Regions from separate parts of the Mycobacterium sp. SMC-11 genome, predicted to be linked through region 2. Evidence: riboswitches for the same ligand, from Rfam matches in the RefSeq annotation. Region 2 holds a riboswitch; the other holds the start of a gene.
What was found. Region 2 has a riboswitch for magnesium ahead of ACKY0X_RS02070 (Rv1535 family protein). Riboswitches for the same ligand answer to the same signal wherever they lie in the genome.
Positions count from the first base shown of each region.

Region 1 (3,384 bases), 550 kb from region 2:
CTCGGGTTTCTGTGGCCCTGGCGGCTCGGCTATCGGCCGGACGAGGACTTCTTGCGCGGTGCTGGCCACATGCCGACCTTCGGCATCCACCATGGTGCCGTGCACCAGGGCACGATGTCCGGCCGTGGCGACGGTCTGCTGGGTGTAGAGGTGCCATCGATCGAAGTGGACTGGGCGGTGCAGCCACACGCTGTGGTCCAGGGTCAGGCCGGTGTGCGTGGCATGGTCGACCGGCTGCGGGTGAGCGCGAAACGCGGTGTCCACCAGGAGGTAGTCGCTGGCGTAGGCAAGCAGCACCGCGTGTAGTTGCGGGTCGCCGTCGATTCCGCACGGCAACCGCATCCAGTGGGCACGCGGACCTGGTGCTTGGGCGCCGCCGAGGAACACCGGGGCTTCGGCGGTGCGGACTTCCAGCGGTGGGGGCCGTTCTATCCAAGTGTTCCCTCGCCCGGCCAGGTATGGCGGAGCGTGTTGCACCCAGTGCTGTAGCAGCGGAAGGGCTTCCGGTTCGGGTCCGGGCAGCGGCACGGGGGCGGCGTCTGCGCTTTCCGTGCTGGTGTCGAAGGACACCGTCGCCACCATGAGTGTGCGGCCGCCCTGCTGAATGGTGACCTGCCGTGCCGACATGGTGCGCCCGTCGCGAGTGCGGTCGACGGCGATCTCCAGCGGTACGCCTGAGTCGCCCGGACGCAGAAACGACGCGTGGATGGAATGGGCGGTGAGCTCGGGGACCGTGGCCGCGGCTGCTGTCATCGCCTGGGCGATGAGCTGGCCGCCGAAGATCCGGCCGAACCGGCCGGCCTCGTTGTCGGCCAGGTATCGGTCATCGCCCAGTGGGTGCAGCGTCAATACTTGCTGCAGCCGATCCAGCGCGTCGAGCGTGGCGCGTTCCAGTTGGCTTCCGGACCCGAGCAGGGGGCCGCCATAGTCGGGATGAGCGGAGACCTCGGACGCCGACGTCTGCACAAGTTCCTCCTCACCCGCTGTGGCCCGTCCGCGGCGGACCGCCGACACGGGTAGCCGGTGACGTAACTGCTAGCCCATTTAAGTAAATCTGAGCGATCTAGGTCAAGGGTGAAACCCGAACCGTGCTCAGGCAACCACGCGCACTCAGATCGACCGAGGACACTTTCGAAGGTAACAGGAGCTCCATCCGGATCGGTCTGCCGAATCGCCGGTCTACGAGGCCGTCTGGAGGTCCGGTCGAGCCCTTGGCGTCGGGATGCCTTGGTAATTCTTGCCGTTCACCCCTGCCGCTGCTTTGACATTCTTAACAACCCCACATCGATGGCGGATGGGCAAAGTTTCTGTAGCGCGAATTAGGCTGGACGCCAGCATCATTCGCGATACAGGTTCCGCTTTGGGCAACTCATCTGGCAGCGCAAACGTTCTCATTCGAGTTGACTATCACCAACAGTGATGCCACCATGGCCGCGAACGCACCTCGCTAGGTGAGGCGTCTGTACGGATACAGGCCACTGACCTCAAACGTCGAGAGACGCCCAGGGTCAGGACAGCTCTTCCCGGCTTAAGGGTTGAGCCCAAGTGGCTTTCGGCATATGACTGGATACGCCGTGCAGTGCCAAAACTCTGTCGAGAGGGGTGCCGTCCGGCCGACTCTGCGCTGGTTCGGTTAGTCCCGCTGTGCCCACTGCAACGGCATCCCCGTATGCCCTGGCCGTGAGGAGGTGAGAGCGACATTGAGTCCGAGCGATAGTCCTTATCCGAGATCGACGACCATTTCGTTCGAACCCTGCCCCGGCGCCGCCTTCATCGTCTGAATCGGTCCGCCTGTACCGCATCAGCGCTGTCTGCATCGTGGACCTGCGCTGCTCTTGCGCGCGACTGTTCTTGTACGGCGGCGTAGTTCGTCATGCCCTCTCAAAGGAGAGTCCCCGATGTCTTTTGTGTACGCACTGCCCGAAGACCTCACCGCGACAGCGGCCGATCTGCGCGGTGTCGGCGATACGGTGGCCGCGCAAAGCGCCGCTGCCGCAGCGCCGACCACCGGAGTGATTCCCGCCGCCGCCGACGAGGTCTCCGCCCTGACCGCAGCTCAATTCGCGCGGCATGCACAGATGTACCAAGCGATCAGTAAGCGCGCCGCGGTGGTGCACGAGATGTTCGTCAAAACCCTGCAGCACAGCGCACAGTCATACGCAGCGACCGATGCCGCGAACGTTATCTCGGTCTACTGAAAGGGGTTTGGATCATGGACTACGGATCGATGCCACCAGAGATCAATTCGGCGCGCATGTACGCCGGCGCAGGATCAGGTCCGATGCTGGCCGCCGCGGCGTCCTGGAACTTGCTGGCCGCGGAATTACGGTCGGCGGCAACATCGTTCGAATGGCTGGTGGCGAGCCTGGCCAGTCAAGGCTGGTGGGGGCCATCCGCAACGGCGATGACAGCGGCTGCCGAACCCTACTTTGTGTGGCTGAGCGTGACCGCCGAGCAGGCTGAGCAGACCGCGGCACAGGCTTACGCCGCGGCCGAAGCGTACGCCGCGGCCCACGCCATGACGGTGCCGCCGGCGGCGATCGAGACCAACCGGGTGCTGCTGGCGTCATTGATCAAGACCAACGCGCTGGGACAGAACACACCGGCTATCGCAGCGACCGAAGCTCGCTACGCGCAGATGTGGGCCCAAGACGCGGTGGCGATGTATGGCTACGCCGCGGCTTCCGCCACCGCCACCCAACTGATCCCCTTCGCCGATGCGCCGGAGACCACCAATCAAGACGACGGCACCCAGGCCGCCGGCGGTGTGGACCCCGCTGATGCCCACGCCCAGCTGCCGGATGCGTTGCGGAGCCTGGCGTCGCCGGCGGAGGGCTCGCGTCCGACGGATCCGGACTGGCACTGGACGAAGTTCTTCGACGGCCTCTTCGACGGGACGTGGGGCCACGACGACGGGTCGGGTTTGAACATCAATGCCCAGCTGTGGAACACGATCGCCGCAACCGGCATTTTCGATCCCGGCGGCAACATCGAGGGGTTTTCCGGGCTGGCCACGCTCGGGTTTCTCGCGCGCGGCATGGATGGCGGCACCGCTGCCCTGGCCCGCGGCGGGCTCGGGCCCACGCCGGGCATGACCCTGGCGTCGACGGCCGCTGGTGGGCTGGAGTCCGCCGGCCGCGCCGCCGGCGGCACCACCTCCCCGGTGGCCGCGGGAGTGGGCCGGGCCACCCTGGTCGGTTCGTTGTCGACGCCGCCCAACTGGGCGGCGGCAACCCCGACGGGAGCTCCTGCCACTGGAACGGGTAGCGGCTGGACCGTCGCCCCGGAAAGCCGGTCGATGACCGCCATGCCTCCCCCGATTCCTCCGGGTGGCGCCGGTCGCAACGGCAGCTACGGCCTCGGCACGCCGCGCTATGGCGTCAA
Region 1 covers NZ_CP176430.1:4,754,963-4,758,346, forward strand. The annotation lists gene ACKY0X_RS22125 (acyl-CoA thioesterase) at 1-966, opposite strand, end outside; M-box (ykoK) riboswitch at 1,437-1,609, shown strand; gene ACKY0X_RS22130 (PE family protein) at 1,899-2,198, shown strand; gene ACKY0X_RS22135 (PPE family protein) at 2,213-3,384, shown strand, end outside.
Region 1: linked by a shared signal. The riboswitch ahead of ACKY0X_RS22130 (PE family protein) and the one ahead of ACKY0X_RS02070 (Rv1535 family protein) in region 2 are both predicted to bind magnesium.

Region 2 (3,384 bases):
GGCGCCCGTTCTCGGCGTCGATACGGGGAACCGAACTGACCCTCAAGGGCGCCCCGGAGATGGTGCTGGCGTGCACCGGGGCCGGCCCAGCCGTCAGGCAGTCGGTGGCCGCCTTGGCCGGCGACGGCCTGCGAGTGATCGCGGTGGCCCGCCGGGAGCTGACTTCCGCGCAACTCACCGCGCTGGGCGAGGACCCCGAACCCGAGGAGATCGCCGAGTTCTGCCGCGAGGGACTGACATTCGTCGGTCTGCTCGGGTTGTCCGACACCCCGCGCGACGAGGCGGCCGAGCTGCTCGCCGATCTCAAGCGTCGCCAGATCCCGGTGCGGCTCATCACCGGCGACCACCCGTTGACCGCCACCGCAATCGCCCGGGAGCTGGGCCTGGAGGTCGACAGCGACCAGGTGATCAGTGGTGCGCAGTGGGATGCGTTGTCCCGCAAGGGCCAAGAACAAGCGGTAGCCGATCGGGTGGTGTTCGCCCGGATGTCTCCGGAGAACAAGGTGCAGATCGTCCAGACCCTGGAGCGCACCGGCAAGGTGTCGGCGATGGTCGGCGACGGCGCCAACGACGCCGCGGCGATCCGGGCCGCCACGGTCGGGATCGCGGTGGTGGCGCACGGCAGCGAATCGGCCAGCACCGCTGCCGACGTGGTGCTGCTCGACGAGCGGGTCGACACCCTTCTCGATGCGCTGGACGAAGGCCGCGAGCTGTGGCAGCGGGTGCAGGCCGCGGTGGCGGTGCTGCTGGGCGGCAACGCCGGCGAGGTGGCATTCGCGATCATCGGGAGCGCGCTGACGGGGCGCTCGCCGCTGAACGCGCGCCAGCTGCTGCTGGTCAACATGCTGACCGACGCGCTGCCGGCCACCGCGCTGGCGGTCAGTTCGCTCAACGAGCAGGCCGCCGCCGGTGGGCACGGTCCCGACGAGCGCGCGCTGTGGCGCACGGTGGCCGTGCGCGGCGTGACGACGGCGTCGGCCGCGGTGGGGGCCTGGGGGCTGGCTTCGGTCACCGGGCGCCAGCAGCGGGCCTCGACAGTGGCGTTGGTGTCGCTGGTCGCTACTCAGCTGGGGCAGACGCTGCTGGATTCGCGCGATCCGCTGGTGGTGGCGACCGCTGTCGGCTCGCTGGGCGTGATGGGGACGTTGATCACCATCCCCGGTATCAGCCAGCTGCTGGGCTGCACGCCGATCGGGCCGCTGGGCTGGGCCCAGGCCCTGGGTACGGCGACGGTGGCCACCGTCGGCGCAGCCGTGGTGCCGCGACTGTTGTCGGGGTCGCAGGACGACACGGCCAAGCCGAAGGAGTTCATCGTTCCCGGGCCGCGCCAACCGGGCCGCCCACAGGCATCATCCAACGGTCACCCGGCGCCGCGGTTGCGCCTTGTGCACAATGGGGACACTGACTCTCGCCGCGGAACGGTCGCGGCTCGATCATCCGGCGACCCGTCGCCACCAGGAGGCTCATGATGGCGGACAAGCCGCGGCGCAGCGCATCTCAGCGAGAGGCAGTTGCCCACATTCGCGAGGCAGAGGGATTCGCCGTTGAATTGCCGCTGTTCGGCAAGGTGACGGTGCCGCGGCCTGAGCAATTGGCCTATTACGGCGGGTTGGCGCTGCTGGCGGCTTTCGAGATCATCGACTGGCCGGTGGCCGTGGCGGTGGCTGCCGGCCACATTCTGGCCAGCAACCACCGCAGCGAGGTTCTCGAACAGCTCGGCGAGGCTCTAGAAGACGTCTAGACGCCGCCTGCCTCAGTCGCTGACGGTCAGCACTCCGACGCGCCACAGGAGTGCGTACATCTGGTGCAGCGGACCACTGAGCAACCGGCTGGTCATGTCGACCAGCGGGTCCGAGGTAGGTGCGGCAGGACGGCGGTCCAGCTTCTTCGGCGCGCTGATGGTACGCGGGGCCGGAGCCGTGATGTCGGTGTAGGCGATTGCAACCATGATGGCCTCCTAGTCGCGTAACGGTGCTACGCGCTCAGCTGGAGGCCGGAGTCGTGGCTCAGCTGGAGGCGGTATGCGACCGTTCGGATGGGGACGGAACAGATGTCGAATATCGGCTTGAATATCGGGATGGACTATCACCGGAACTCATTCGTCCCTCACCTCCTCTCGGTCGCGGGCGCGCAGAGGCGCGCCGGTTTCACCGCATGCTTAGGAGGGCAGCTCCGACGACTGTCGGGAGACCGCACCCCTCTCGTCAGAGCTTTGGCACTGCACGGCGTGTCCCTATTCAGGAAGCCACTTGGGCTCAACCCTTAAGCCGGGAGGAGCTGTCCTGACCCGGGGCGTCTTTCGACGTTCGGGGTCAGTGGCCTATGTCCGTGCAGACGCCTCACCTAACGAGGTGCTTGCAGGCTCCATAGTGCCTCACCGATGGGGTGCGGTCAACTCGACCCCATTCAGGTGTGTCGAGGGTCTCTGACGTGCAGCAATGCCACCAAACCCCCCGCGCACGAGTTGTCACACCCGTCACTTTGGTATCAGATCGAGACCGCGACGGCCCGGTTCTGCAACCGACGCGCAGAACCGGGCCGTTGGGCTTCACGGAGTTTCGAGTCAGCCGGCCAGCGACGCGAACAACGGTCCCGTCAACTGCAGTCCAGTGCTGGCACCGGCGGTGACAAAGAAGCCGAACAACGCCAGGGCGCCGCCGGCCAGCGACACGTCCTTGTTGAAGTGGATCTGCTCGCCGGCCTTGGCCTCCGGGTCCCGCTCGTTCCAGAACGGATGCATGAGGAACGCGGTGGGCAACAGGAAGACCGCCAACATCAGTGCGCCGAGATCCGCCCAAGCGCCCACGATCACCAAGGCCGCGCCGGTAAGCATCCAGGCGCCCGAGCCCAGCACCGCCAGCTTGCCCGGCTTGATGCCCTTGCTCTCGGTAAACGCCGCCATCGCGGCGGTCTGGGTGAAGTGCCCCAGCGCTCCGCCGACGAACACGGCACCGAACAGGATTCGGCCGATCAGTATCACGATGTCCATGACGGACCCCTCTCCCAAGTTTTGTAGTTGCGTAGTCAACTACATCAGAGCCTAGGGGCGCTCTCGTTGCATTGTCAACTAAATCTGTTTGGCGGCGCCTCATCGCAGGGACGTAGCCGATCCAGCGATAGGGATTCCGGCCAGGATTCCCGCGGCATCCAGGCAATGGCGACCACATCCGGTGGTTGTCGTCGAAACTAGTTGCGCGGACCCTGCGGCGCGGCGGTTGGCGGGTGTCAGTCCCTCAGCTTCAGCGGCTCGACGGCGTAGCGTCCCGGCGTCCGCCAGGACGCGAGCGCCCCGAGCAGCATCATGACCGCCGCAGCGGTAAAGACCACCGCGAGACCGGTATGGAACGGCCCGGAGATGAGCTGCGGGAAGAAGCTGTGTCCGGT
Region 2 covers NZ_CP176430.1:437,579-440,962, reverse strand. The annotation lists gene ACKY0X_RS02080 (HAD-IC family P-type ATPase) at 1-1,469, shown strand, start outside; gene ACKY0X_RS02075 (hypothetical protein) at 1,466-1,741, shown strand; gene ACKY0X_RS02070 (Rv1535 family protein) at 1,754-1,948, opposite strand; M-box (ykoK) riboswitch at 2,190-2,358, opposite strand; gene ACKY0X_RS02065 (DoxX family protein) at 2,564-2,989, opposite strand; gene ACKY0X_RS02060 (MFS transporter) at 3,226-3,384, opposite strand, start outside.